2 linked regions of the Haloferula helveola genome follow. The protein of the gene in region 2 interacts with the protein of the main gene of each other region in a pairwise test. Links are inferred from orthologs where the notes say so. Each region holds a gene or a part of one and is shown on either strand. Other genes may lie near its edges.

What was found.
Region 1: the proteins of rlmB (region 2) and HAHE_RS10665 interact in binary tests that used the Escherichia coli proteins (3 or more experiments, as listed by UniProt). The link is inferred for Haloferula helveola from one-to-one orthologs.

What each region holds. Positions count from the first base shown.
Region 1 is NZ_AP024702.1:2,882,347-2,897,168, forward strand. What follows is about bases 6,991-9,945. They hold HAHE_RS10665 (NAD(P)H-hydrate dehydratase), read right to left. Parts: upstream 9,227-9,945; coding sequence 7,754-9,226; downstream 6,991-7,753. Other genes in these bases: HAHE_RS10655 (protein-disulfide reductase DsbD domain-containing protein), read right to left, coding at 6,991-7,179; HAHE_RS10660 (hypothetical protein), read left to right, coding at 7,291-7,746; HAHE_RS10670 (N-acetylmuramoyl-L-alanine amidase), read right to left, coding at 9,896-9,945. In the rest of the region: HAHE_RS10635 (SLC13 family permease), read left to right, coding at 1-324; HAHE_RS10640 (alpha/beta hydrolase), read right to left, coding at 415-1,248; HAHE_RS10645 (hypothetical protein), read left to right, coding at 1,383-2,204; HAHE_RS10650 (PVC-type heme-binding CxxCH protein), read right to left, coding at 2,232-6,338; more of HAHE_RS10655, read right to left, coding at 6,367-6,990; more of HAHE_RS10670, read right to left, coding at 9,946-10,498; HAHE_RS10675 (hypothetical protein), read right to left, coding at 10,590-11,459; HAHE_RS10680 (methylated-DNA--[protein]-cysteine S-methyltransferase), read left to right, coding at 11,684-12,499; HAHE_RS10685 (hypothetical protein), read left to right, coding at 12,662-14,680; HAHE_RS10690 (hypothetical protein), read left to right, coding at 14,744-14,822. UniProt on the Escherichia coli protein: Bifunctional enzyme that catalyzes the epimerization of the S- and R-forms of NAD(P)HX and the dehydration of the S-form of NAD(P)HX at the expense of ADP, which is converted to AMP.
Region 2 is NZ_AP024702.1:838,306-852,968, reverse strand. The notes cover bases 4,556-7,351. They hold rlmB (23S rRNA (guanosine(2251)-2'-O)-methyltransferase RlmB), read left to right. Parts: upstream 4,556-5,562; coding sequence 5,563-6,141; downstream 6,142-7,351. Other genes in these bases: HAHE_RS02975 (ZIP family metal transporter), read right to left, coding at 6,931-7,351; HAHE_RS02980 (hypothetical protein), read left to right, coding at 6,138-6,944; HAHE_RS02990 (TIGR02206 family membrane protein), read right to left, coding at 4,792-5,490; HAHE_RS02995 (4-hydroxy-3-methylbut-2-enyl diphosphate reductase), read right to left, coding at 4,556-4,727. In the rest of the region: HAHE_RS03010 (tetratricopeptide repeat protein), read right to left, coding at 1-867; proC (pyrroline-5-carboxylate reductase), read right to left, coding at 911-1,711; HAHE_RS03000 (hypothetical protein), read left to right, coding at 1,796-3,484; more of HAHE_RS02995, read right to left, coding at 3,498-4,555; more of HAHE_RS02975, read right to left, coding at 7,352-7,647; HAHE_RS02970 (hypothetical protein), read right to left, coding at 7,657-8,784; homoserine O-acetyltransferase MetX, read right to left, coding at 8,938-10,083; HAHE_RS02960 (DUF1802 family protein), read left to right, coding at 10,175-10,738; HAHE_RS02955 (sulfatase), read right to left, coding at 11,039-12,466; HAHE_RS02950 (lysophospholipid acyltransferase family protein), read left to right, coding at 12,583-13,548; HAHE_RS02945 (polysaccharide deacetylase family protein), read left to right, coding at 13,545-14,663. UniProt on the Escherichia coli protein: Specifically methylates the ribose of guanosine 2251 in 23S rRNA.

The sequences.
Region 1 (14,822 bases), 2.0 Mb from region 2 along the record:
GGTCCGTGGGGCATCCTTTGCGGTCTCTATCTGCTCGCCAGCATCATGACCGAGATGGTCTCGAACAATGCGGTGGCGGTGGTCCTTGCGCCGATCGCGCTGCGGATCGCGGAGGCGGTGGACGCCTCACCGATCCCGTTCCTGATCGCGGTGATGTTCGGGGCGAGCGCGTCCTTCGCCACCCCGATCGGCTATCAGACCAACACTTACGTGTTCGGTGCCGGCGGTTACCACTTCAAGGACTTCGTGAAGGTCGGCCTGCCGCTGAATCTTCTGCTGTGGATCGTGGCCTCGATCACGATCCCACTGATCTGGCCGTTCTAGAGGCGGACTGTAGGAACGGACCGCGCGAGCCCACTCGCGCATTCGCCGAACTGACGGGGCGCGAGTGGGCTCGCGCGGTTCACCGCGGCATTACGGCTTCTTGATCCAGCCCAGCCCGACGAGAAACTTGTCCGCCTCGGCCAAGGTTTCGTCGAAGGACTCGCCTCGATTGAAGAACCCGTGTCCCTGACCTTCATAGCCGACGAGCTGGCAGGGGCGCCCGGCCTTCTTCATCGCTGTCTCGAACGCCTCGACGGAAGCGTAGGGGACGGTGGTGTCCTTCTTGCCGTGGAGAATTAGGGTGGGCGGGGTGTGGTCGCCGACATGGTGGGAGGGGGAGAGGGCCTTCGCTTCGGCGCCGAGGCGCTCGGCGCTGACCTTGGTTCCGAAGCCGGCAGGATCCCAACCCTCGATCGGCGCCAAGGTGCATGCCGGGTTGAAGAGGATCATCGCATTCGGTCGCTCGTCGCTGCCGAATCCGCTGACCGTGCCCGTGCAAGCGGCGATGTGCCCTCCCGCGGACCCTCCCGCGGCAGCGATCTTCTTGGGGTCGATGCCCAGTCGCTTGGCATTCTCCCGGGTCCAGGCGATCGCGGCCTTGGCGTCGCTGACACAGTCCGCGGCTTTGGCGCCTTGCCGGGACTTCACCCGGTAGTCGGCGGTGATCGCGATCATGCCGCGCTTCGCCAAATGACGGGCCTGGTTTTCGAACTGCGCCGGTGACCCGCTGTTCCAGCCACCGCCGAAGAAGAACACGATGGCGGGCTTCGGGTGCTCGGTATCGGTCTCGCCGAAAATCCAGAGTTTCAGCTCGGTGTCGCCGACCTTGCGGTAGACTTCCTCGCGGGCGTCGGAGAATTCCGGCGGGTAGGCGCCAAGACCGAACAACGGGGTGACGAGCAGCAAAAGGAGAAGACGGATCATTCTCAACAAACGTTCCATGGATGGGGAAGTCTTTCGCGATCGAAGGGAGAGAGGTACGAAGCATTCAGGGCCGTGCGCAAATTCGCCTCTAGAAACTGCTTGCGGGTAATGAGAGATCGGGATGACCTCGCACCATGATTCGCCACGCACTTCTCCCAGTCAGCCTAATGATCGCAACGGCTTCGGCCTCCGAAGTGCTATGGGCGGGGAAGGGTGCGGTCAGTACCGTTGGCGGCACCGGATTCACAGGGGTTGCCGCTGAAGATGAGGTCGAGATTCAGTTGGCATACGACTCCGATGCCCTCGTCGACGATCGCAGTTTTCTGGTCTTCGATGGCGCCGTTGCGGGCCGGGCTTGGTTCTACGGCCAAGTGAACCTTGCTGTGACGGTCCGCATCGGAGAGCTGACGTGGGCCGGGACGATTGCCAATATTCCAGATGGCACGAGCATTATGGAGTCAGTATGCTGGGACTTTGGTGGCAATCCTGACCGGTTCACAGTCATACTGGACGCTGAGCGGGGTGGAAGCTTTCCGAGTTTCCCGTATTCCGGTGTGGAATCGGCCCGCGAACTCAAGATCGAGTTCCTCGATAGCACGTCGCCAGCTGAACTCTTCGACGTGCATGTGCTCCCCGACGGTGTAGCCAACATCTGCGAGATGACATCGGCATCCGGATCGATTCGGGCGGGGAGCGACCTGATTTCGTTCGTGATCGACCCCAAGAGTGTTAGGGTCAGCCAGCCACGCGTGCCGGTCGTGCTGACGAGGACAGCCGGTGGATTGCAATTCGAGTGGGAAACCGAAATAGGGACGAGCTATCGGCTTGAAAGCAGCTCAGATCTATGGTGCTGGGTCATCGAAGATACGGTTGGTGGAACTGGATTAACCGTGCAGAGGAATCTAAATCCGTTCGGAACCTACTTTAGGCGTTTCTACCGGGTTGTAGAACTCTGAACGACTGGCTTTCGTCCGAAGAGTCAGTCACTCCACGATCATTTCGCCCTGCATCAGGATCCAGTGTCCCGGGAAGGTGCAGACGAAGGGATAGCGCCCGGGTTTCTTGGGGGCGGTGAAGCGGAGGGTCTCCGATGACTCCGGTTCGAGGAGCTTGGTCGCGTGCAGGATGCGCGGGTCATCGGGGATGAAGTGCTTCGCCGCGCCGTCCGGCCGTTTCGCCATCTCGTTGCCGGCTTCGCCGATCTCCTGGACCGGGGTGCCGAGGTCGGCGATGACGAGGTTGTGCTGGGTGGCGTCGGGGTTCCGCAGGGTCAGCTTGACCGGCTTGCCGGCTCTCACGCTGAAGCTCTTCAGGGTGAAAAGAAGTCGCTCCGGCACGCAACCGATGACCACCGACTGGACTCCTGGCTGGGCATCGAAGGCCTTCTCCTCGGCTGTGAGCTCGACCGCGCTGCCGCTGCCGCCTTTGCCGAGTCGCTTGAGTTTCGCGGTCACCGTGGCCTCCATCTCGGTGCCTTTCCAGTCGTTGACGAGGGCGGCGGAGGCGAAGGCGGTGCGGATGGCGTAGCTGAGGTGGGTGCCGGCGGGTTGGTCGAGGACCGGGAGCACCGCGGTCAGCGCGTCGCGCCCGCCGACGTGGCTGGCGGTGAGGACGGTTTCGCGACGGACGTGCTGCGACGGGTGGAGCGCGCCGGCGGCCAGCAGGCGGCGGGTTTCCTCGCTGCCGACATCCTCATGCCACGCGCGCAAGGTCTTCATCGCGGCAGCCGCGGCGAGGTGGTTGTCGGATGTGAGCAAAGACTCGAGCAGGGCCTTGTCGGGCGCGCCGATTCCTTCGGCCACCCACAGCCCTTCGAGCCGGGCGTGGATGTTCCCGGTTTCGAGTCCGGCCAGCCAGCCCTTGAGCGCGGCCAGGACTTCCTCGTGATCGCGGGACCGCAGTTCGCGACGGCTCCACTGGCGGACATTTTTGTACGGGATCTTCAGTAGATCGAGCAGCTCGGCCACCGAGGCGCCATCGATCTCCCGGGGTTCGGCGAGTTCGACATCCTTCGGGACAATACGCCAGATCCGTCCGCTTTTCCGGTCGCGCCGGGGATCGCGCAGCGAGTACTGGGCATGGCCCTTCACCGGATTGTACCAGTCGCAGACATAGGCCGCGCCGCGCGGGCCGAATTGGAAATCGACCGGGATGAACGAGAGGTTTTTCGAGAAGATCAGGTCGGAAACGTATTCCTCGGCGAAGTGGTCTTCCTTCTCGATCCAGCGGTGGATCTCCACGCGGTTGGTCGGTTTGTAGCGCACCTTGATGAAGCCTCCCCGCATGGATTCCGGCCAGAAGAGGTAGTCGACGAAATCGTGGCCGCAGACACCGGAGTAGGCCTGCATGCCCTGAGCCGGGATGTGCTGCGCGGGATAGGGGGGATTGGTGGCGTGGAAGCTGTCGGCGAAGACAGGATGCGAGGCGACGTGATGCCCCCAATCATCGAACGCGACGCCCCACGGATTGGTGTTCCGGTAGCTGCCGAAAGTGGTGATCCGACGGGTGGCGGGTTCGAACTCGAACCACGCCGAGTTCTTCGCCCGGACCGGTCCGTAGGGCGTCTCGACCTGCGTGTTGTGGAAGATCGACTCGCGAAAGAGGAGCCTGCCGCTGGGGGTCCAGATGAAGTCGTGCAGCGAGTGGTGCGAGTCCTCGCAGCCGAATCCGGTGGCCACGATCTCGCGCTCGTCGGCCTTGCCGTCGCCATCGGTGTCGCGGAGGTGGGTGAGGTGCGGTTGCTCCGAGACATACACGCCGCCATTGCCGTCGAGGACGAAGGAAAGCGGGATGTGGAGATCGTCGGCGAAGGTCGAGCAACGGTCGGCTTTGCCGTCGGCGTCGGTGTCCTCGAGGATCACAATTTTGTCGCGCGGTTCCTGGCCGGGATAGAGATGCGGGTAAACGACCGAGCAGGAGACCCACAGGCGGCCTTTTGCGTCCCAGCGCATCGCGATCGGGCAGGCGAGTTCGGGAAAGTCCTCTTCGGAGGCGAAGCAGTTCACCTCGAAACCAAGATCGGTCATGAACTCCTGCCGCTCTTCGGCGGGAGACAACCATTCGTTGGCGCCGCGGGCCAGCAGCACGTCGTCGAGAGCGGGAACCTTCGAGTCGTCGGGCTTGGTCGGAGTTCCTGCCGCGGTCTTCCAGATCGCCCGGTCCCGGTTGGCGGTCATCAGGTCGTAGTTCCGCATTGCCGGGAGGAAATCGAGGTAGCCGTAGGTGCCGCTTCTACCACCGGTGTAGTAGAACGTGTTCAGCGGCCGGTAGCGGCGGAAGAACTGCGACGCCTTGTCGACCACCGAGGCGCGGAGATCTTCGTCAACCGCCGGGGCCTTCTTGCCGGTGAGGCCTTCGAACGTCGTCTTGGCGAAGATCTCGTGGCCGCCGGCGTTGAGGGCGTTGCCGTCGATCGTCATCCGGGACGCCGGATCGCCGAAGGCGGATGAGGTGGCGGTCAGCACGTCGACGTAGCCAACCTTGTGGCGGTCGGCCGCCGCACGCAGGGCGTCGGCGTAGAGTTTCAGGTTCGCGGCATTGCGGGTGGCGGCCTGCACTTCGGTGACGTCCTCGTTGGCGGCCGGCGACAGCAGCACGATCCGCGGGGCCGACTCGCCGTTGTAGGCTTGCGATTTCAGGCGGGAGAGGAAGGTGTCGAGACGCTTGCCGAACTCATCGACGCCTTCGGCTCCAGCGAACGATTCGTTGGAGCCGAACGCGGCGATGATCAGGTCGGTCTTGAAGTAGAGGAGGTGCTGGTCGAGGTCGCCGAAGTTGTCGGGGCGCGGCTGGAGGTCGACTTCATCGGCCGGCCACGACAGGTTGCGGATCCGCAATTCGCGGTCGGGAAAAGCCTGGTGCAGGAGGGTTTCGAGGTGGCCGTTGCGGCGTTCCGCATCGAGCAGCAGGTTGCCGATGAGCGCGATCCGCGTTCCCTTGGCCGGATCGATCGGCAGGGTGGTCGCGATCGGCTGGGCCTTTCCGGGGCGGGGGGATCCCTTCAGGGTGATCGCGTATTGTGCCAGCTCCGGATCCTTGTCGGGCGCCGCCCGGTCCAGCTTCTTGTTTTTCGCATCCTCCTTGGGGACGGCGGGCTTCGGCATGATCGGGCTGTCCCAGCCTTCGAGTTGCTTCGGCTTCACCCCTTTCACATGCCCCTTCATCTTGAAGGTGGTCGGCTGGTAGGGACCGACGAGATCGATCGGCAGGTCCTTGCGGATTGCGTCCTCGAGACCGGCGGCCCAGAAGATGCCATTGATGACGAGGCGGCGGTAGTTGGGGTCGAGAATGTCTTCGGAAGCGCCCTGGGTGGTGTGGAACACGCGGTGCTGCTTGCCGTCGGCGGTCGAGTAGTAGCGCGTCCACGACGAAGCCACCGGCGGCTTCTTGGTGTCGGGTTCGGCCTTCGGGTCCATCGATACCAGCGGCTGCGATTTCGTCAGCACGGTGAAACCGTCGCGCGGCTCGCCGTTGTAGGCGCCGGCGTGGCAGAAGGCACCGTCGGCGACGCCGCGGAGGATCGGGTGGTTCGTCTGCTCGGGAACCAGCAGGGTGCGGGTGCCCTGCTTGTGGTTCTGGCCGTAGTGACCGACCCACGTATTGCCGAGGATCTGGTGGCCGAAGCCGTTCTCGTAGCGTTTGACCTTCGAGCGGAAGTCATACTTCGCGTACTTCGCATTCGCCGGGATCTTGAAGGCGTGCGAGGCGGTGCGCATTCCGACGATCGGGCCGCCGCGGTTGAGATAGGCCTCGAAGTGAGCCATCTGCTCGGGCGACGGATTGAGGAAACGGGTGAAGATGACCATCAGGTCGGCATCGCCGAGCGCCTCGATGCCCTCGAGGTTCGAGGAACCGGCCTCGATGTGTCCTTTCGAATCGACGCCGAAGACGACCGTGCACTTGAAGCCGTGGTGCTTGGCAAGGATGCGGGCGAGGGCCGGGCAGGACTCTTCGGACCGATATTCATGGTCGCTCGCCAGGAAGACGATGTGCTTGCCGGCGCCAGGGCCTTCGGTGCCCTGATAGACGACCGGAGCGGCATTCAGCGGCACGAATGCCGCGGCGAGAATTGATAGGATCAGATGTTTCATGGAAAGGTCGTGAGGGTCAGGTCTGGGTTTACTTGGAGGGGACGTCGGGGTTGATGGCGCGAATGGTCCGGCTGCCTTCGGCGCCGAATTCCAAAAGCCCGGGTAGATGGGTCACGCCTTCGGGGCCGTACTTCGAGCGCTCGAATCGCAGGATAAGGGAGGCGTCCGGGAGCTTTTCGATCTTTGGCGGTATGGATGAGATCTGGCCGTCCTCCGAGTAGAAATAGGGATCGGGAAGCTTGGGGCTGCTGTCGTCCAGTGGCTCCAGCTTCAGTTCGATGAGCTTCGCGTCGATTGTGCTCAGGACACTCGCTTTCCAGCCTTCGAGCGCTTGCGGTCGGGAGGCACGGGCCTGCTCGAAGAGTTTCGCATGCTTCGGGCCCGGCTTCGCGTCCGCGCCGACGGGCAGGGTGAGCGAGAATGCTTCGTTGCCCGGGTGGCAGGCGTCGGCGCAGGCCATCCAGGCGATCTGGGCGTCGAGCGTGATCTCACTTCCGGCGATTTGGGCCGGGGGGGTGATCACCGCCGTGAGGAGGACATCGCGGGTGTAGCCGTGGGCAATGTGGCCCGCCATATCGACCTTCTCGGGGATCGGCCACTCGAGGGGACCGGCCGAGAAACCTTCCGGCAGCTTCCACTCGACGGTGGTCGGGTAGCCGACGACTCCCGGGCTTTTCCAGTAGCTGTGGAATTCGGGGAAGTGATGGATGTGGACGCCGACGGTGAAAGGCTTGCCGGGTTCGACAACCGACATTTCGGAGATCAACCGGAGCTTGGCACCTTCCTCTTTTTCCGCGGCGTGGGCGAAAGTGAGGCCTGCCGCCGTGAGGGCGAGAAGCATGGGGTTCGTAGCGGGCATTGGGACGGCAGGATACGCGGATTTCGCCCCGATCCTAGCGCCGACGGCCTTTCTTGGCTGACAGAGGCGGGCGGTTGATGCGGTATGGCCAGCGTGAACCTCCACCGACGCCAGTTCCTCGTTCTTCTCGGTGCGGCGGCCTGCCTGACCGCCACGACAGCGCACGCGGCTCCGAAGAAGAAAAAGAAGAACCAGAAGAAGCCGCTGACGAAGCCCGGCCACGCCGCCGAGCTTCCCACGGTGCAGTGGGTGCGCGGCAACCGTTTCAAAGTCGGCAAGAAGACCTACGTGTTGAGCGATTTCGCCGATGTGATCGTCAATGGCGAGGAGGCGAAGATCAGTGACCTGAAGCCCGGCATGCAGGCGATGGTGACCGGCAGCCTGAAGGAAGCCGGCGATACGTCCGCGGATTCGCTCTACAAGGCGACACGGGTGGTGGCTCGCCGCGACAACAATCTGGAGAAGAAGGCGCAGGAGGAAGCCCGCAAGCTGCGGGAGCAGCTGAAGAAGCAGAACCAGCGCAACAACAAGTCGAACAAGTCCAAGTAGGACGGCTTCAGCGGCGCTGTTCGCGCCAATCGAGGAAGGCGCCACCAAGGTGAACGAGCGTGTCTCCCGCGGTGCAGCTTTCCTCGCTCTGGCCCCCGTGCGAGATCGCCCTCTCGGCGCTTCGACCGCATAGCCACGCTCCCAGCATGGCGGCATCGGCCGATGCATGACCTGCCGCCAGCAGTGCGCCGCAAACACCCGCGAGCACGTCGCCTTGGCCGCCGCTGGCCATACCCGCATGGCCGGTCGGGTTGAAGCGCAGGTCTCCGCTTTCGGCCGCAACGATCGTGCGCGCGCCCTTGAGCAGCAGCGTGCACGGGTGGCGGTCGACGAAACGGGCCACCGCATCGGCCCGTGGCAATCCGGCGAGGTCCGGGGCGAGGCGCGCGAACTCGCCGGGGTGGGGCGTGATCAAATGGTTCGGGCGCAGTGCGTCGACCTTGCCATGGGCGGCAAGCAGGTTGAGGGCGTCGGCATCGAGCACGGTCGGGCGATCATCCGCGGCCAGACGCTCGAGAAACTGCTCGATCTGAGGTGGAGTCAGCGTGCCGAGGCCCGGGCCGATGACCCGGGCGTCCGCCGCGAAGTCGAAGGCCGCTTCGATCCGCCGTGAAACGTGCCGCACCATGATTTCCGGAGTCGGCCGGGCGAGGTTGTCGGGATCGAGAAAGAGCGTCACGAGGCCGGCGCCGCCGCGCAGCCCTCCGGTCGCACAAAGCTCGGCCGCCCCGCTCATGCCGGGCGATCCGGCAAGCACGGCCACCCGGCCGGCGTTGCCTTTGTGGAAGTCGTGGGGTCGCGGAGGCAGGAGATCGGGAAAGTTGGCGGGGCAGGTGATGCGCGGGCCGGTTCGATCGGGCGGAGGAAGTTCCGGGACGGGGACGAGATACAATCGGCCGCAGTGATTGGTTGCGGCATCGGCGAATAGCCCGCGCTTCGGCACGCCGATGGTCAGTGTCAGGTCCGCGACCACCGCGCCCTCGTACGGTTCGCCGCTGTCGGTATCGATACCGCTCGGCAGGTCGATGGCCGCGACGATGGCGCCGCGGGTGGTGCGCAGCTCGTTCATCCCGGCGGCGAGTCCGGCAAGCGGCTCGCGCAGCGGTCCGCCGGCGCCGATTCCGAGCAGTCCGTCGAGCAGCAGCAGGGGACCGGGTCCGTCAGGAATCCCTGGCGACTCGCCGATCCCGAGGCGTCGCCCGCGCTGCCGGGTGAGGATGCTTCGTTCCGTCTCCGGGTGGCTTGGCCGGAAGGCGACCCTCCATCCGCACTTGCGGAGATGCTCCAGGACGACCAATGCGTCGCCGCCGTTGTTGCCCTTGCCGATGAAGGCGACCGCGGTTCCGGGAGTTGGAAAGGATTCGAGAACGAGACGGGCGATTCCCGCGCCCGCGGCGTCCATCAGGTCACCGGCATCGACGCCGTCGCGAAACGCCGCTTCCTCGATGGCGCGCATTTCACCGGCCGTCACCCATCCCATGCGGGAAGGCTAATCCCGATGGCGCGGCCTTTGGAATCGCAAAGGCATGGGTCGGCAATGGCAGCGTTCACAACGGACCGCGCGACTCCGATCGCGCACAGTCGGGCCCGTGGCTCCGGGGCGCGGTCGGAGCCGCGCGGTCCGTCTTGAGACAGGCCTGCGAACGGTTCGGTGGAAAGAAGACGCCGCTTCCCCGGTGGCGCGGCCTGTGGAATCGCAAAGGCATCGCGAAGCGGACCGCGCGAGCCCACTCGCGCCCCGGAGCATCGGCTACTCGACGAATTGACCCGAATTCTTCCGAGCGCGATGGATGGAACCGCAAAGACGCCAAGGCCGCGAAGGAAAGCACTCTAACCGGGCTTGGCGTCCTTTGCGCCTTGGCGGTGATTCGAAACGTCTCAGGGCACTTACGGGAACCGCTAGAAGATGAGCCTGAGTCGTCGGCAGCGAGAAACTGACCACCGGCCCCTGTCCACTCATCGCCGGTCGCAAGCCACGGTAGGGCGTTTTCGCCCGTGGCTCCGGGGCGCGACTGGGGTCGCGCGGTCCACTGTGAGACAGGCCTGCGAACGGTTCGGCGGAAAGAAGAGGGCGAACCGACTCCGATCGCGCACAGTCGGGCCCTAGGCTCCGGGGCGCGGTCGGAGCCGCGCGGTCCGCTTCGCCCGACTAGCTCTTGCGGAAGCGCACGATGCCGTCGGCGATACCTTCGGCGAGTGCCTGGCGCCACCATGCGGACTTCATCCGGGCGCGCTCTTGGGCATTGCTGACGAACCCGCACTCGACGAGGACCGCCGGGCAGGAGTTGTTGCGAATCACATAGTAGCGCGCGAACTTGGCGCCGCGGTTGGTGGTGCGCACCTTCCGCATCATGCCGGACTGGATGTAGGAGGCCAGCGGCTGGCTCTGCGCCGAGGTGTAGAAAGTCTCAAGGCCGGCGACGTGCTGCTTCCACGTGTAGTTGTAATGGATGCTGACGAAGATCGCGTTGCTGTATTTCTTGGTGATGCGCACGCGCTCGGGTAGCGAGATGAAGTAGTCGCTGCGGCGGGTCATCACGGTGCGGAAACCGCGCTTCTTCAGTTCGGTCTCCAGACGGGCGGCGGTGTCGAGGGCGAGGTGCTTCTCATACACCAGTCCCCACTGGCCGCCCTTGTCGTGGCCGCCATGACCGGGGTCGATGACCACAGTGCGGAAATACTTCGCATGAGCCGGTGCGGTCACAACGAACGCCACGGCAAGGACCAGGGCTGCACGGATCAGGCTCTTCATGAATACTAAGGTGTTTCGAAATGTTTGGTTTTATTAATAAAATGCTTCCCGATGTAAAGCATTTCCCCGGCGGGCTGCGGATTTCCGCGCCTCACTCGTAGATAAAGTCCGGCCGGTCCGAAGCTTTTCGGTTCTTTTCGCGCGCTTCGGCTTCGGCTTTCGGGTCGTAAGGGACGCCGCCCACGGCCTTGATGGTACCATCTTCGAGTCGGGCGAGTCCGGGGTCGGTGGCACCGGGCTTGTAGAGGTCGCGACCGATGAACGAGCCGTCGGGCGAGATCCGCGCGTGGCCCCAGAAGGTCGGGGTGATCAGGTAGAGGATGTGCATGTTCAGCGAGCTGTCGACCGCCACGGTCGGCTTCTTGAGCATCAGGACCTCGCCGAGATGGTGGGTGCGCAGGATGCGGCCGGTCTTGGCATCGGCCACCTGCGCGTAGAGCTGGTTCTTGCGGCCGGCGGTGAACTGGACCAGCCGGAACTCGTTGCTGCGGCCGGTTTTGCCCGGGACGCCCACGACCTGGGACCAGTACGGCTTGGCGGTGGTGATGGTGAAGAGGTGGCGCTTCGATTGGTAACCGCCGGTGGTTTGGTTGGGCAGCCGGACGATGGAATAGACCGAGAAGTTCCCGATCTCGCTGAAGGCGTAGAGTTCGGTGAGATCGACGGACTTGGCCACGGTCTTGCCGGCCGGGATCTTGACGGCGCCGAAGGCCGGCTTGCCGAGCGGGCTGAGCGGCACGCCGCGGGTCGAGTTGACGATGAAATCGATCCACGGCTTGCGCACGCTGCCGGCGAAGGTGAGGTCGGCACCCGAAAGGTTGGTCAGCGAGACGGTCACCGGGATCGGCTCACCAGCGAGGAAGCTCGTCTTCTGGAACCTCAGGTCGACGGAGACCTGGGCGGACGCCTGCACGGCAAACGCCGCCAGCAAGGCGAGAACGGAAAGAATGCGACGGGCCATGGGCTGCGACGCGTAACTCAGGTCCTGCGGCGCGTCAATCCAACGGATCGGGGTGGCGGGGGAATACGTAGCGGGCATGGCGCTTTGCACGATGGATGGAGTGGTGCTTTCCAAGCGCCATGGCATGGCGGGGCGGCATGCAGCCGCCCGGCTCCCCGGAGGGAGCCACTCCACCGCAAGGATCGGGTGGGCGGCGGCCGGCGGGACTGCTAGCGTTTCTCCCGATGACCGACTACGAGCGCGTGGCGGCGGTGATCCGCCATCTCGACGAATCGTTCGCCGAGCAACCGGATCTCCGGCAACTCGCGGAACGTGTCGGTCTGAGTCCTTCGCACTTTCAACGGCTCTTCACCCGTTGGGCCGGTGTTTCGCCGAAGGCATTCCTGCAGTGCGTGACCTTCGAGCACGCTCGGGGACTGCTGCGCGGTGGGGGAAACGTGCTGGAGGTCGCGCTTGATTCCGGGCTTTCCGGTCCGGGAAGGCTGCACGACCTGACGGTGAAGCTCGAGGCAGCGACTCCGGGCGAAATCAAGTCGGGCGGCGACGGCTGGGTGATGCGTGCCGGATTCGCCGAGACGCCCTTCGGACGTGCGGTGATTGCCGATAACCCGCGCGGGCTCTGTCACCTCGCGTTCGGCGACGATGAGTCGGACGACGACATGCTCGCTTGGGTGGCGGCGGATTGGCCGCGGGCGACGCTGAAGCGCGACGACGCGATGGCGGCCGAGTGGGTCGATCGGATTTTCCGGGATGGGAGTGGCGAACTGAAGGCGTGCGTCCGGGCGACTCCCTTCCAACTGCAGGTATGGCGTGCGTTGCTGCGGGTCCCATCGGGCAGGTTGGTTTCCTATGGTGAGCTGTCGGCGGATGTCGGGCGCCCGAAGGCCGCGCGGGCGGTGGGTACGGCGGTGGGTAGCAACCGGATCTCCTATCTGATTCCCTGCCACCGGGTGATCCGGGAAACCGGTGCTTTGGGAGGCTACCGCTGGGGCACGATCCGCAAGCGGGCGATGATCGCGAGGGAATCTCTTGAGCGGTAGCGCCGCAGTGATGGACGTGGTGCGCGGACTTCAGTCCGCTCCGGTGCCCAGGCCACGGGAAGATGCGGACTGAAGTCCGCGCACCATCGCGGGCACCAATGTGCATCATGGGTTCCCCTTTCCGTTCTTCCCGACCGTGCGGGCAGTTGTTAGCAGCTATCCGTGACTCCGGAGTTGGAACGATTCATCGATCTCGTGGTGCGTCCGCTAGGCCAGCGCGACGCGGCACGCGAGGAGGCCCGGGCGGAGTTGATGGGACGCTTGAGTCACCAAGGTGTGCCGGTCGACATGATCGATGTCTCGGAGCCGACCGCCCGGCTCGAGTCGGCGCCGCAGCGCAAGGCATGGCCGCGTCGGGTCGCGCTGACCCTCGGGCTTCTCCTGCTGACCGTCATCGGTCTGACCGGAGCGGCCCGCGATTTTCTCGCCGGTCTGCGGATGGGACTGGCGAGCGACCTTTCGTGGCAATCCTACTACGGCGGCTACGATGACCGCGACGAGTTCTGGCCGCAATTCCTCTTCCGCTGGCTTGAACGCGAGGCGCCCGATCTTCTGCTGACGGGGCGGCCGGGTCAGGAAGAGACTGCCCTGCTTCGCGAACGTTTCCCCGAGGATCTCGCGGTCCTGCAGGAGCATCTGACGAGGGTTCCCGGGGATGCGCCGGGTTTCATGACCAAGGAGGAGCGCGAATTGATCGCCCGGCTTGATCCGGACAACGCGCTGTGGCCGCTGCTGGAGATGAAGTGGGAGTTCGTCAAGGCGAGTGGCGGTGATCCGTGGTCGACCCATCGGGGCCGGGTGCGTGATCCCAAAGCTTACCGACGGGGCCTGGAACGATTTAGGGAAGCGGCGGCGTTGCCGCAGATGAACCACTACGGGCAGGCACTGGCCAGAAGGCAGGTCGAGGCGTTCCAGCCCGAATCCACCGTCTTCGGAGGGATGCTCCGGGAGAGGTTCGTGCAGCTGGTCCGATCCAATTCGGGAAGGAATCGCTACTACTATTCCTCTTCCCGAGCGCAAAGCCTTTCCCAAGCTCTCAACGAGCTCAATGAAGAGGAGTTGGCCCCTTTCTTCGAAGACTGGCAAAAGTTGGCACTACTACGACTGCAGTCGATGGATTCCGCTGCCTGGCAGTTCGACTCGTTCGACGAGCAACTTCAGGAGGAAGCGAGGAGTTTCCAGTACCATTTCAGCCAGGCGGGCGTCGCGGAGCAACGTGATCGTGCCGACCGCATTCTCACCGCTCTCGCTTCGGGGCATTCTTCGAGACGATTGCCCGGCGGTCTCGGTGGGGCGGCCGGTGTACGGGTCCAGGAATCCGGTCCGCTGCCGCCCGATCTGACGGTCGAGGAACTCAAGCCGAGCCGCGAGGCGGATATGGCGATGTTCCACCGCTTCGCCCTTTGGCCCGCGGCGGCGATCGCGATCCTGTTCTGCCTGCTCTGTGCGTTCGAGGCGGGACGCCGGCATGTCGTCGTCCAGGGGATGGCTCGCGGGCTGATGCCGCTCCTGACGTGGCGGGATCATGCGTGGATCGGAGGCATCGGTATCGCGCTGCCGTGGGCCTACTGGTGGTGCGTGAGCCGGCTGACACCGGTCGGGTTCGATGGTTTCAATATCGATGGTCCGAATGACGAGCTCGAGGCTCTCGGATGGATCCTGCAGTTGATCCTCGGGTTGATCCTCGGAATCGTGCTGATGGTCCAGGCGGTCCAATGGCGATGGGCCAAGGTGGGCGAGTTTCTCGGACTCAAACGTTCGGCATCGTGGCTTGGCTGGATCGCGGCGGGGTTCGTCGCGCTCGCCCTGCCGATGGTCGGACTGCTCAAGTTCCTGACGCTCCCGGACGAGGAGGACCAATTGCTTTTCATCGGCGGCTGCGCCGGTGCCGGCGCGGTCGGGTTGCTCTGGTTGCTCTGGGTCGGCGGCATGAACCTTTTCACGCCGCGCCACAGCGCATTGCAGGCGAATCTGGTGGCGCGCACGCTCCGGCCGTGGGCGATCGCCGGACTGGCATCGATCCTTCTTGCCGCCGGGGTCCTGCGTTTCATGGAGAGCTGGTGGTATCAGCGCGACACCCTGCTGCCGACATGGACCAGCCAGACTTACACGAACGCGCTCGAAGAACGGTGGATTGCCCATCGCTACGAAGAGCTGAAGGCTGCCTTCGAGGCGGAGTGATCGACCGCGCGGCGCCGCCGCGCACGGGAACTTCAAACTTTAAGTTCGAATTCTCAAGGGGATATGAGTGAGGGAGTACAGCGGTTTATCGAGGCGGCAGTCGAACCTCTGGCGGACAATGACGAGCTGAAACTCGCGGCGT
Region 2 (14,663 bases):
CGTTTTCCGGACGACTTCCTGATAGTAGTATTTGGCCGATCCGATATCGCCCTTCTTCTCGTAGAACTGGCCGATTTCGTAGGTGTTCTGCAGGTCGCGGCCGCCGATGTTCGAGATCTTCTGGCGGGCCTCGCCGGCGCGCTTGTGGCCCGGGAACTGGCTGAGGTAGTCCTCGAAGGCCTCCTTGGCGCGGGCGAGGTTGGCTTGGTCCTGATTGCCGTCGCGCGCCTCTTCCAAAAGGATCTCGCCGATCCGGAACTGGGCTTCCGGAGCTTCGGGGGAGGTGGGGTAGTTTTCGACCACCGCCTGATAGGCCCGGACGGCTTTGGCGGTTTCGCCATCGCTGGCGTAGATCTCGCCGATCCGGTAGCCGGCCTTGGCGGCCACGGGCGAGCGCGGAGCGTTGCCGGCGACCTGCGAGAGCATCTCGGTCATCTTGTTGACCGAGAGTTTCGACTTCAGTCCGAGGAAGCTGTTGCGGATCTGGCCGTCGGCGGCGGCGAAGGCCATCGACGACTGACGGTCGAAGGCCTGCTTGTAGAAGCCGCTGCCCTGACGCTTGGTCAGGAGGTCCTGATAGGCTTCGAAGGCGTCGAGGGTTTCACCTTCCTGCTCGAGAAGCTGGGCCTGACGGAAGCGTGCTTCGGGGGCGCGGTCGGCGTAGGGGATCTCGTCGGCGATTTCGTCGTAGATCTTGATCGCCTTGCCGGACTTGCCGGCGTCGTCGGCCGCCTTTGCCTCTTGGAAAAGCGCCTCGGCGCGCGGGTTGTCGGCGGCGCCGGCGCCCACCATCGGGGGGAGCTCGGAGTCGCCGCCGCAGGCAGACAGCAGGGCGGCGGCGGGGAGGACGAGGAGGATTTGGCGCATGGCGGAACGCTAAGCGGTGCCGGGGAGGGGCGGGAAGCGAAAATCAGGCCTTTCCCAGCTCGGCGGAGCGTTGCGCCGCCATCGTCACGGCCTCGATCAGTGCATCCCGCACTCCGCCCGCTTCCATGGCTGCGAGGCCGGCGATGGTTGTGCCTCCTGGCGAGGCCACACGGTCCTTGAGCACCGCGGGATGGTCGCCGGTCTCAAGCACCATCGTGGCGGCGCCGCGCAGCGTTTGGGCGGCGAGTTCGAGAGCTTGGGCGCGTGGCAGGCCGCAGCGGACGCCTCCATCGGCAAGCGCCTCGATCATGAGAAAGGCGAAGGCTGGTCCGCTCCCGGAGAGCCCGGTCACCGCGTCGAGCAGGCTTTCAGGAACTTCATGGGCAATGCCGACCGAGCCGAGCAGGCTACGGGCGGCGGATGCGTCGTCGGAGCTGGCTTCGGTGCCCAGTGCAAAGGCGGCTGCGCCCTCGCCAACGAGAGCCGGGGTGTTCGGCATGCAGCGGACCACGCGGAATCCCGCGGGACTGTGGGACTGGAGCCAGTCGATCGAAAGGCCCGCAGCGACTGAGATGAGCAGGGCGCCCGAGGCTCCTCCATCGGCCAGTTGCCGTAGTGCGGCTTCGGCCTGATGGGGCTTGGTGCAGAGCAGGAAGGTGTCGCAGCCCGACAAACCGCCGATCTCCGCCACGGTCGAAGCACCGGTGGTCTCGGTGAACGCCTCGGCGGAGGCCGGGAACGGGTCGTAACCGAGCACGTCGCCCGCCGACACCGCCTTGGCGCGGATCGCTCCGCCGACCAATGCCGATCCCATTTTCCCGCAACCGATGACACCGAGTTTCATGTTCGCGATGCTAACGGTCCGTCCGGGTCCGGCCAGCGTTCATTTTGCTTGGTGCGGTCCCCGCGGGCTCGCATCGTCGCCGCCATGCGTGGATGGATTCTGCTGCTCGCCGCTGCGATGCCGTGTTTCGGACAGGAGCCGGACTTGGCTCCGGAAGACGTCCTTCCGGAAGTTCCCAAGGCGACCGAGGTGATTTCGGAAAAGGTCGCGACCCTGCCGCCACCGAAGCCGCCCGCGATCACCGATGCCGGTGTGAAGATGGCGATCACGGCGAGTTCGAAGGAGGTCGAGCAATCGGTGCGCTACGGCATGCACTGCCTCCAGACCGGTTGGGACTTCGAAGCCTACCGGCATTTCTGCATGGCGGTGAACGGTGACTCCGACTGCCTGATGGCGCACTGGGGTATCGGAATGTCGCTGCTGCACGGAAGCGACGGACTGCAGGAGGAACTCGACGCCGCGATGACCCGCATGCTCGCGCTGGTCGACAAGGGGGTTGGGACCGAACTCGAGAAGCGCTACGTCTTCGGTCTGGTCAACCTGCTGACCAAGGGCACCCAGGAAGCGGCGAACGCGTTTTCCGCGGCGGCCGAGGAGTTCCCCGGTGACCCCCAGATCGTGCTGTTCAAATCATTGCTCGGTCGTGGCGGTTACGACGCGCTCGGGGACCCCACGCCGGACGAACTCCGCGCGGAGAAGGATGTATTCGAGCAAACCGAGAAGCATCCCGATGCCTCCTATCTGAAGTATGCCTACCTTGCGATGAAGGCCGAGGCGGCTTCGCTGGAAGACGACCTGCCGATGGCGCGCAAGCTGTGCGAGGGAGACTCCGAATATGCGCCGTATTTCCATCTGCTCGGCCACTACGAGTGGCGTTGTGGCAACCACAGCCGCGCTGCCCAGGCATTCGGTCGGGCGGCCGATCTGTATGCCGCGTGGATGAAGGCGACCGGACTCAAGGCGGTTGACTGCGCGCTTTGGACCAAGGCTGAGAGCTACCGTGCGGTAGCCTTGGCTTCGAAGGGCGAGTACGAGACGGCCTTGGCGGTGGCGGATGGGATCGCCGCGATCCCGGTGCCGCTCGAACTTGCCCACATGTCCGGCGCCCGGATGCTGATGTGGGAGGGAAAGACCCTGCCCGTGCGGATCCTCATGAAGCGCGGCAAGCCGGGTGACATGAAGCGCGCGGCAGGCGTGCTGCCGAGCTTGGACAGCGTCAAGGGATACGGGAAGAAGTCGCTCGCCCTCTGGTCCTATCAGGTCCACTCGTCCGCCGTCGCAGGGCGTCTGGCACTTGAAAACGGTGAGCTGGATACCGCGCGGGAGGTCACCACCAACATCACGGGAATCGGGGAGAACTTCGTCCGGACACGTGAGATCGCCGCTGCCAACGGGGAACGCTCGCACTGGCTGCGGGCCTTCAAGGCGTTCGAGGTGATGGCGAGCGAACTCCGGGGCCTGACGGCGATGGCGGGGCCGGATAAGGACCGCGGCAGTGCCTTCAACTGGTACAGCGCGGCCGCCGACCGGCAGGTGCGCTCCAGCCTGATGATGCCGCCCTCCGTTCTCTTGCCGATGGAATACCGGCTGGCGGAGTACTATGAAGATCGTGATGAGCCGAACAAAGCGATCGAGTCGCTGCTGACCGGGCTCGACGAGTATCCGAACGACTGGGAGTTGCTGAACCGCCTCAAGGCCCTCTTCGCGAAACAGGGGATGAAGGACGAGGCCGCCGAGGTGGCCGCCCGTATCGAGGCGATGCTGAAGGAGTGAAGCGGGCCGCCTTTCAGGCGGCGCGCACTTCGTCTTCGGAGATCCCCCGCATCCCGAACACCCGAATGATCGCGTCCTCGATCAGGTTGTTGGGGCACGATGCTCCCGCGGTGATGCCGACGACCGCCGGCCCGTCGCCGAGCAGGGCTTCCGGGTAGCTGCTCGCGACCTCCTTCTTCTCGTGGAGGTCGTAGTGGACCAACTGCTCGAGCGAATCGAGGCACTTCGAGTTGCGGATGAAGAAGGTCGGCAGCTGCTGCTCCGCGATTTCGACGAGGTGGCTTGTGTTCGAGCTGTTGTAGCCACCGACGACCAGAAGCAGGTCCATCGGCTTGCGAAGCATCTCGAAAAGCGCGTCCTGGCGCTCCTGGGTGGCGCCGCAGATGGTGTCGAAAAACTTGAAGTTCGTCTCCTCCGTGTCGCGGTCGATGACTGCCTGGCGCACCCGACGTTGGATCTCTTCGGTCTCGCTCTTGAGCATGGTGGTCTGGTTGGCCACCCCGACGCGCTTGAGGTGCTGATCGGGATCAAATCCGGGCGACAGCGCGCCTTTGAAGCGGTCGAAGAAGGCGTCACGATCGCCACCTTCGCGGATGTAGCGGCAGAGGAAGTCGGTGTCATCGAGAGTGAGCACCACCACGTAGTGCCCGCTGCCGTCCTCGCCGAGTGCGCGCGAGGCGGTCGCCTGCGTCTCCTCATGGCCGGCCTTGCCGTGGATGATCGAGGTCATGCCCTCGTTGACGTAGGTCCGGACGCGGCGCCAGACCTTCATCACGTCGCCGCAGGTGGTGTCGACCACGTAGCAGCCCTTGTCGGCGATCTTCTCCATGAAATTCGTCGGGGCGCCGAAGGCGGGCACGATCACCACGTCCTCCGCCTCGAGGCGGTCGTAGTCGTCGGAAAGTTCCTGCCACGGCAGCGAGACGATGCCCATCTCGCTGAGCTGCTTGTTGACCTCGGGATTGTGGATGATCTCGCCAATCAGGAAGATGTTCTGCTCGGGGAACACGCGGCGGGCGGCGTAGGCGAGGTCGATCGCGCGCTCGACGCCGTAGCAGAAGCCGAACGACTGGGCGAGGCGCACTGTGGTGCTGCCGATGGTCAGCTCGCCGCCGTGGTTCTTGATCTTCTCGACGATCGATGACCGGTAGTGGGCCTCGACCTCGGCGGTGACCTTTTCCATCACGTCCGGACGGCGGACGTTCACGCGCTTGCGTTTCTCTTTCCCGGCGGATTGCGGCATGCGGAAAGGGTAGGATCGATGTCCGAACTTCCAAGTGCCAATGCGTGGCACCCGTGCCTACGGGCTAAAGGGCGGTCTTCCGGTCCCGCACCGGCAGGGCGAGGAGCAGGAAAAGGAGCATCGCGATCAGTTCCAGCCAGAAAATGTACATCGGGTGCGGACCGAGGTGGTCGAGAAGGCTCGGATTGATGGGCTTGCGGGCGAGAAAGCCGAAATTAGTATCCAGCATGGCGTTCACCGCCACCGCCACCACGACATAGAGATTCAACCAGCCGAATGCCTTGAGCGGGCTTTTCCACCACGGGATTTCAATCCGCCAGCCAAGCACCAGCGGGAGGTAGAAGGCCGCCGTGATCACCGCGAAGTGGTGGATGAAGAACGACAGGAACGCAGGGTGCGGCCAACCGATGTCGATCGCCGGTGTGGCGACACCTTGGACCGTTCCCGCGAGGCCCCAGAAGTAGGTGAGCATCGCGAGGGTCCGGTTCCGCGTGATCAGGGCGAAGCCGGCGAGGATGGCGGCGAGGTCGCAGAGATGGAGCGGCACGACATTGTCTATGTCGGTTTCGCGCTGCACGTGGGACCATGCCCAGCTGCCGAAGCCGACCGCCGTCAGGTTGAGGAAGGCGAGAACGGTGCGGGTGATTCTCTCACACTGCCCGCCTCGTCGGCCCAGGATCACGAAAACGGCCATCGCAGCAGCCCCGATCATGACGGTCATGCCATGCTGGGAGGTGAAGGGAGCGAACGGCGGCTCAGGCATGCGAAAGCGTAGAGCGGATGACCGCATCGGGAAAGCTTGCGGATGGGGCGGGCGAGTTTCCATGCTGCCGCCGTGAAACCCCGCCGTCACGGAAAGGAAGCCCGCGAGAACCGCCACGTCCGGCCGGCGACCGAAATCGCCGTGCCCTCGATGCACGAGGAGGACCTCATGCGGATCGTCGCGGAGAAGGACGCGCCTTTCCTGCTGGTGCTCGATTGCGTGCAGGACCCCCACAATCTCGGTGCGATCCTGCGGACGGCCGACGGCGCCGGAGTCGATGCCGTGGTCGCGCCGAAGGACAAGCAGGTCGGGATCACGGAGACCGTCCGCCGGGTGTCGGTCGGGGCTGCCGACCATGTGCCCTTCGTTCAGGTGACGAATCTCGCGCGGACCATGGAACGGCTGAAGGAGGCGGGGCTTTGGTTCGTCGGGACCTCCGACCGGGCGGAGAAATCGCTCTACGAACTCGATCTCAAAGGTCCGCTGGCGCTGGTACTGGGTGCCGAAGAGAAGGGGATGCGCCGGCTCACTGAGGAGAACTGCGACTTTCTCGCCAGCCTGCCGATGGCCGGGAAGGTCGAGTGTCTTAACGTTTCGGTCTCTGCCGGCGTGTGTCTCTATGAGGCGGTGCGGCAGCGTCACGCCGGATGAAAGAGCCGGTCCGCATCCTGTCGGATCTGCATCTCGGGCATGCGGCATCAACCATCCGCGACGCGGAGGAGCTACGGCCGTTGATTGCGGGCGCGGGCACGGTCGTTTTCAATGGCGACACCTGGCAGGAGCTGGCGTCCGCTTTCCGGCCGAAGTCGGAGCGCTTGCTGGCGGATCTCAAGGACCTCTGCGCCGAGCTCGGGGCCGAGCCGGTTTTCCTTTCCGGAAATCACGACCCCGGCTGGCCGGGGGCGGGTTGGTTGGAAATCGCGGGCGGCAAGGTGGTGGTCACGCACGGCGACGCGGTGCTTTGGTCGGGCTCCCCATGGAGCCGCGAGGCATTCAGCCGCGGGGCCGAAGTTCGGCGGCTGTGGGAAGAACACCGGGGGGCGGAAGACGACGCGGGCGAGCGTCTGCGGCTGGCACGGGAAGTGGCCCGAACGCTCAAGGCGGCATCGGTGCCAAAAGGCCGGTCGTTGTTTCGGCGGGTCATCGATGCCATCAGTCCGCCGCGCCGGGCATGGGAAATCCTCGCGATCTGGTTCCGTCACGGTTCGGTGAGCGCGGAGTTCGCAAGGCGCTATTTCCCTCAGGCCGAGTTGATCGTGGTCGGGCATTTCCACTGGCCCGGCATCTGGCGAGGGGATGGCCCGGTGGTGATCAACACCGGCGCCTTCGTGAACCCACACCCGGCTTGGTGGGTCGAGTGGCACGACGGATGGCTGCGCTGCGGCCGGGTGGTGGCGGGGCCTCCGCGACAACTCGGCGAGGTGACCGGGGTGTGGCGCTTCAGCCCGGATTGAGGAGAAGCTCGCCGATCAGGCCGAGGAGGAAGCCGGCGACGGCGCCGAGCGGGGGCGTCCAGTGGCGGGCGAGCTTGGCCTGCGGTGCGATGTCTTGGAACACGAGGTAGAGGATGCCCCCGGAGGCGAAGAGCATGATCGCCCCGATCAGCGCGTCGTGCCCTGCGAGCAGATGGTAGCCGGTGAGCCCGCAGATCGGGCCGAGCAGGGTGAGCATGCAGAAGATGAGCAGCACGTGGCGTGTCGAGTTCCCCGCATGCCGGACTTCACGGAAGGAGTTGAATCCCTCGGGAAGGTTCTGCAGTGCGATCAGCAAGGCGAGGACGAGTCCGGCACTGCCGCCACCCGCGGCGGCAGCACCGAGGGCGAGCGCCTCGGGAACGAAGTCGGCGAGCATCGCCGTGAGCTGGGCGGCGGGGCTGCCGTTCTTTGCCAGCCGTAGGTCGAGCCCCATGAATGCGAGACTGCCGGTCACCATCCACAGGGCCACCTGCCAGACCGGCACGGCTTTGATGCCTTCCGGGACGAGCACAAGCGCCACTGCCGCAAGCAGGGCGCCGCCGCCGAAGGCGATGATGAAGTGACGGAGCTCGTCCTTCATCCAGCGCGGCTGGATCGACTCGAACGAGGCCAGCAGGCCGCCCAGCGGAATGGTTGCTCCCGCCAGCAGGGTGAGGAGGATGATCGCGAGTTGCCCGTCCACGGCCGCAGTCTACTCCGGATTGGGGAGATCCTGGAAACGGGAAACTTTCCAGAAGCCGCGGCTACCCGTGAACTCGACCGGGCAGGTCATCGGACCGGGGGCTGTCGCGCGCATGCGGGCAACCTCGCGCCATTCGCAGAGATTCGAAGTAAAGTGGATCACGTAGTTCCAGCCGGTGTCGCCGTCGAAGACGATGTCGCCGAACTGCGGAGAGTAGGGCTGAAGGTCGGCGGCGATTGCGATGATCGGTTGGGCCGCCAGCACCTCCCGCCATCCGCGGTAGCTCTGGATGTCCACGGCGTCGGCGGGTCCGTAGGCGATTTCGAGCTGCTCCATCATGTCATGGAACGCGGGAACGTCGGGCCAGGTTCCGGGGACATCCGACTCGATGCCGACCCGGACATTCGGCACGTTGGCCAGTTCCCATGTCACGCCGCTGTCGATGTTGGAAAAGGTATCGCGGTCGAAGGGCATCAGGGAAATGCCGGTGAGCTCGGCCGAGATGTCGTCGAACCACTGGTCGCGCTCGGCGGCATCGGTCCAGCCGATCGAGCCGCCGGGGTAGGTGTCGAACCATACCGGAAGATCCGCGTAGATCGGAAAGGTCGGCATGCCGGCATCAACGAAGAGCTGGCGAACGGCGGCGTAGGTGTCGCGGAGGAGGAAGAGATAGTCGCGTTGCTGCGAGTCGGTCAGCGAGCCCCACTCGGGAAGCGCCTGCGGCTCGATGTCGAGATGGAGCGCGTCGAATTTCTCCGCCGCCAGCCGCCCCGGGGCGTTGTTGAAATCGATAACCCGCTGCTGGACCTTGTCGAGGAAGCTGGCGTGGTTGGCGGGGAAGATCCACGTGTTCTCCGACATCAGGAACTGCGACTGGATGCCTTCGGCCTGAAGCTTGGCGTTCCACGCCGCGATCGTGGCTGCCTCCGAAACGGGACGGACTCCGTAGCTGCCGTAGACCCGCTTGATCGAGCGGGCGTTGAAGAAGGCGATCGTCTGGTTTTCGAGGGTGTTGTTGCCGACAATGTTGGCCGAGCCGTAGGGGCTGCTGCTTGCCGCCCAGAACCAGAGCCCGCGATGTTTGGATGCGCTTGCCGGGAGGATCAGCAGAGCGAGGAGGATGGATCGAAAGACCACGATGGGAGCCTAATGCGGTCGACCCGTGCCTGTCGAACAGGTTCGGGATGGACCCTGGCTGTGGACCGCGAGCTTCGGCTCGCCCCGGAATTCAAGCCACCGGGCCAACGGGGCGAGCTGAAGCTCGCGGTCCATATTCCAAAGCACATCACCTCACTGCGCCAGGATCCACTGGATGTGGGGCGTGTAGAGGTGCGGCTCGAGGAGAAACGAATCGTGTCCCTTGTCCGAGTGCACCGTGATGTGCATCGGGTCGACTCCGGCCTCGCGCAGATGCGTGACAAGCTCCGCCTGCTCCTCGGGATAGAAGCAGAAGTCCGAGTCGATCGAGAACACCAGCCACTTCTGGTCGGCCGCCGCGCAACGTTCGAGCGGCTTGGCCGAGGTGTCGGAGGAAGCTTCGCCGGTCGGGTTGAAGTGCGACCAGAGATCGATGATTCGAAGGTAGGTGTTGGCGTCGAAACGCTTCACGAACTTCTTTCCCTGGGCGAGCATGTAGCTCTGGAACTGGTCGCGCACCTTGTACCACGCGAGCATCTCCTTTTCCGGGATGACATCGCGCCGTGCCCGTCGCTCGAAGGCATCGATGTGGACGAAGGTCTTGTGCGAGATCATCCGGGCCAGCGCGAGGCCGTAGTCCGGGCGACCGTTGTCGTAGTAGTTTCCACCGTTGAAGAACGGGTCGTTCTCGATCGCGAGGATCTGCTCGAAGAGAATCAGGCGGTTGAGAACGGTCGTCTTGTAGCCGGATGCGATCGAGATCACCCGTTGCACCCGATCCGGAAGCAAGGTGGCGAAGCTGAGCGCGACGAGTCCACCGACCGACGGGCCGACGGTGGCGTGCAGCGTTCCGATGCCCAGCGAGTCGAGCAGGCGGGCTTGGAAATCGACTTGGTCGGCCGCGGTGACCTGCGGGAAAGAACCGCCGTAAGGTTTGCCCGTCCGGGGGTCATCGGACGCGGGCCCGGTCGATCCGTAGCAGCCTCCGAGATAGTTCGCGCAGATGATGAAGTAGCGGTCGGTGTCGAGTGCTTTGCCGGGTCCGATCAGGTCTTCCCACCAGCCGTTGTGCATCTCCGGTTGCCAGAGGTCGCCGACCCCCGGGATCTCCGGGTTGCGGCCGCAGGCGTGGTGGCTGCCGGAGAGGGCGTGGAAGAGCAGGATCGCGTTCGACCGGTCCTCGTTGAGCTCACCCCAGGTCTCGTAGGCGATCGTGACCTCCGGCAACTCGCCTCCGGAACGCAGCCGGAACGGCGCGTCATCGCGAAAGGTGAGGAACTGGGTGGAAACGTCGGCCACGGGGAGGGCTGTCTAGGGTGTCGGACCCGCCGTGCCAAGTGTCGAAAGCGCGGGCTTTGACTTGCACCGGGGTCCGTTCCAGACTCGCCGCATGGCGAAGGGATTCAAGGAATGGCAGGTCATTTGCGACGCGCTGGCCAGCGGCCGGCAATCGATCATCCTGCGGAAGGGCGGCATCCACGAGGGCCGGGAGGGCTTCTCCTTCGGGGCCGAGTCGTTCTTTCTTTTCCCGACCCGCTTCCACAACCAGGACCAGTTCGTGCGCGAAGGGGCGGTCGATCCCAAACCGGAGTGGGAGGTCGGCGAGGAGATCGCGGTCACCCACCACTGCGACGCGTTGTGGGCGAGGACGCTGACCGACTGGGGGCAGGTCGCCGCCCTCGAGCCGTTCCACATCTGGACCGAGGAGACCGTCCGCCAGCGTTTCGATTGGGAAGGCAAGGGGATGGCGACCGGGAGCATCCATGTGGCGCTGGTGAGGGTGCGGCAGCTTGCCGAGCCGTGGGTGTTTCCCTACGAGAAGAAATACGGCGGATGCCGTAGCTGGATCGACATTCCCGAACCTCCCGACGGCTGGGATGCGAACTGCGGCTTCACCATGGGCGACGACGCCTTCGCGACCCTCGATGCCAAGCTGCACGAGGTGATTGGGTGAGATCTTCCACTCCTTGTCGAGACGCGCTTTCGGCCGGTCGGAGCCCCGGAGGGGCGTCGGCATTTAGCCACGGGGTTCACCCCGTGGTATGGGTTTGAAAGTCATTCAAGCTCCAGAGGAGCGCAGGCGAAGTTCGGTGTCGCCAGCAATGACCTCCCCGCCAACGCCCCTCGCGGGGCTGAAATTCCCCGATCGTACGGAAACCACGGGGTGAACCCCGTGGCTAAATGCCGACGTCCCTTCGGGACTGTCCCTCGGCCCGCGCCAGGGTGGTTCGGCACGGTCACATGATCGCAGTTCTCAATCCCAAAACGTGCCCTCGGATTCGAGGGACTTTTGGAAGGCATCAAGCACGCTCTTCAGTTCCGAGACTACCTCGGGCTGTTCCTTGGCGCGGTCGATGCGCTCGGAGGGGTCGACCTCGACGTCGAACAGCAGCGGTGTTTCCTCCGATGCGGTGAAGCCGTAGTTGTCGCCCGTTTGCGAATAGAGCTTGGTGTGCAGCTTCCACGGACCTTTGCGGGCACCGTAGATGCGGTTGTCGCCGGCACCGGTGTAGACGAACGAGAAATTGGCGACTTCGCCCGGAAACGTCACCGGATTCAGGAACGGCCGGAGGTCGCGTCCGTCGAGCGTGCGGCCTTCCGGCAGCGGCTCGCCGGCGAGCGCGAAGGCGGTGGGCAGGATGTCCATGGTCGAGGCAGGCGACTTTACGACCGTCGCCGGGGGAATGGTGCCGGGCCAGTACCAGACGCCCACCTCGCGGACCCCGCCTTCCCATGTCGAGCCCTTGCCGTCGCGGAAGGGGAGGGCGGATCCGACCAGAATCCGGGCTTCGTCGTATTTCGGATGCTTCGCCGTATCCTGGAAACGAATCCATGGGCCGTTGTCCGAGCTGAGGATCACCAGGGTGTTCTCCGCGATGCCTTCGCTCTCGAGGGTCCCGAGGATGGCTCCCGTCATCGCGTCGATCTCCTCGATGCAGTCGCCATAAAGTCCGCGCTTCGAAGTGCCCTTGAACTCGTCAGAAGCGAACACCGGGAGATGCGGCATGTTCGGAGCGACGTAGAGGAAGAACGGTTCGTCCTTGTGGCTCTTGATGAAGTCCACGGCGCGGTCGCGGTAGCGTCGGGTCAGGTTCTCGTGAAGCGGTTGCTTCGAGCAGATGTCCTTCTCGATGATTTCGTATCCGCGGACCGGATCGTTCCCCTCGGGATTCGATCGGATCAGATTCGCGCCCGGGTCGTAGTCGTTCGAGACATTGGTGCCTTCCCAGACGTCGAAGCCGTGGGCGAGGGGAAACGAATCCGGGGTCAGCTTGTTGCCCTTGTTCGGATTTCCCAAGTGCCACTTGCCGAAGAAGCCGGTGGCGTAGCCGCGGTTCTTGAGTCCTTCAGCGAGCGTGACCTCCTTCGGGTGAATGTGCTTCTTCGACCCCGGTCCGAGGACCCAGGTGCCGAGTCCGGAGCGGGCCGGGTTGCGGCCGGTCAGCAGTGCATAGCGCGAGGCCGAGCACGCGGGCGAGGCGGCGTAGAACTGCGGGAAGTTGGCGCCTTCCGCGACCATCCGCGAGACGTTGGGCGTGTGGATCGTCGGATTGCCGGTGTGTGAGAAGTCGCCGTAGCCGCAGTCATCGAGGAAGATCATGATCACATTCGGCTTCTCCAGTGCGGGTCGGGCGAGTGCGGGGAGACTGAATAGCAGGGGCAAGATCAGCAGGGTTCTCATGGGCACGGTCGGAAGGCCCCCTCCTACGTCGGATCGGACGCAGATCGCACGAAAAAGCTCGGTTTCCGAGGAAAGCGCATCGTCGGAGGGCGGTGCGGGAGCTTGCGGAAGTCGCGGTGGATCGCTTTTCTCAGCGGGCGTTGACGGAGGATCAGGAAAAAGGGGCGTGGAAAGAACGATTCGGGGTCTTCGGGGATCTGCCGACCCGTTTCCTGATCAGCGGGCTGAAGGTCGCGCCCTGGTTTCTCGAACCCCTTCTGGTCGCCGTCTGGACGTTGGTGTTCTTCGGTGTCGCAGGTGAGCAGCGGCGGGCGGTGGCGGCCAACCTGAAGGCCCTGTTTCCCGAGTGGGGCTCGCTGCGTTGTTTGGGAGGTGCCTACCTCGTGTTTTGGAACTTTGCCGGGACCTACGTCGATGCGATGCGCTGCGAGACCAAGACGGGCGAGGTCGACTGGGAGATCTCGGGCGAGGACTGGGCGGGACAGGTCGAGCAGATGTCGGACGGCTGCATCATCCTCACGGCCCACATGGGCAACTACGACATGGCCGCACCGGTGTTCTCCGAGAAATTCGGCCGACCGGTGTACGCGGTCCGCGCCCCGGAGCGGAACCCCGAGATGCAGAAGATCAAGGAGGCGGAACTGCGGCAGAAGGAAAGAGAGAACCCGCTCTTCCGGACCCTCTACAACAAGGGCGGTGACATGCTCGGCGTCGAGCTGGCGCGACTGCTGGGCGAGGGCAACGTGGTGGCGGTGCAGGGCGACCGGGTGATCTTCGAAGTCTCGCCGATGGAGGTCGAGGTCGAGCCCGGCCTAGTGATGGGGATGCCCCGCGGGCCGCTGTTCCTCGCCCAGATGTCGAAGGTGCCGGTGTTCCCATTGTTCATCCTCCGCGACGGCTGGAGACGCTACCGGGTCCAACTTTACCCTCGGCTCGAACTGCCGGCCCGACGCCGGGGTGCCGACGCGGACGAAGCGGCGAAACTCTGGGCGAAGGCGATTCTGGAAGCCGTCCGGCCGAACTGGTCGCAGTGGTTTGTGTTCGAGCCGGTATTCCGGCGTGAGGAAGGAGGCGCGAAGTGAGAGCGGAGTTGGATCTTGGAAAGCCGAACCGGGCGGTTTCGCCGTTGTTCCGCCTCGTCGGAGGCCCGGATGGCCCCCCGGAAGGGGATCGGACGAAACGCGGCGCCTACCCGGGAAGCAATCCTTTGGAATGCTGGACACTCGGCATCATATTTCCAGCTGTGGTGGGGGTCGCGGTGTTCGACGCGCTGTGGCGTCTCGGTGGCGCGTGGGTGGCATCGCTGCTGGTCGTTCCGGCGGTCTTCGTGTTGCTGCACGTGCTGGCTTTCGGGCTGCGTCTGCGGAAGCCGGACCAGGCATTCTGGGGTTGGGTGCTTCTTTTGACGCTGTGGGCCGAGTGGCTGGTGTGGCGTGGCGGGGACACCCCGGTGCGCTGGGTCGCATGGGGCTGGATCGGCTTCGTGATCGCCCAGTTCATGGCGGTCGGCGCGTTGCTGTGGAAGCGGCTGATGCTTGTGGCCGGGTCGGTGGGAATCGCGATTCGGATCGCGATCTTCGTGGTCGCGCATTTGATCATGGGCGGGTTGCTCTGGAAGTTCGGCTGGGTTGCGGCGTCCGCTGCGGCTGTGGTGTTTGCGGGGTGCTGGGCGTGGGGGACGTTCCGGACGTCGAGCCGGCTATTCGGTCCGCTTGCCACCCGTATCAAGGACGGGCGGATTCTTCTGACCTTCGACGATGGCCCCGACCCAAATGACACGCCCGCCATTCTCGACCTGCTCGACCGCCACGGCGTGAAGGCGGTCTTCTTCGTGATCGGCGACAAAGTACGGGAGTTCCCCGAGTTGGCGCGCGAGATCGTCGAGCGCGGCCATGAAATCGGCAACCATACCATGACCCACCCCCAAGGCCGGATGTGGGGCTTGGGGCCCGGGCGTACCCGACGGGAGATTTGTGAATGTCAGGACGCGGTCGAGGAAGCGACGGGCGTTCGGCCCCGGTGGTTCCGGGCGCCGGTCGGGCACCGGAATTTCTTCACCCACCCGGTCACCCGCGAACTCGGACTCGATGTGGTCGCATGGAGCCGCCGGTCATTCGATACGATCCAGCACGATCCCGACAGACTCGTCCTGCGCCTTACCGAAGGTGTCACGGACGGTGACATCCTGTTGCTTCAC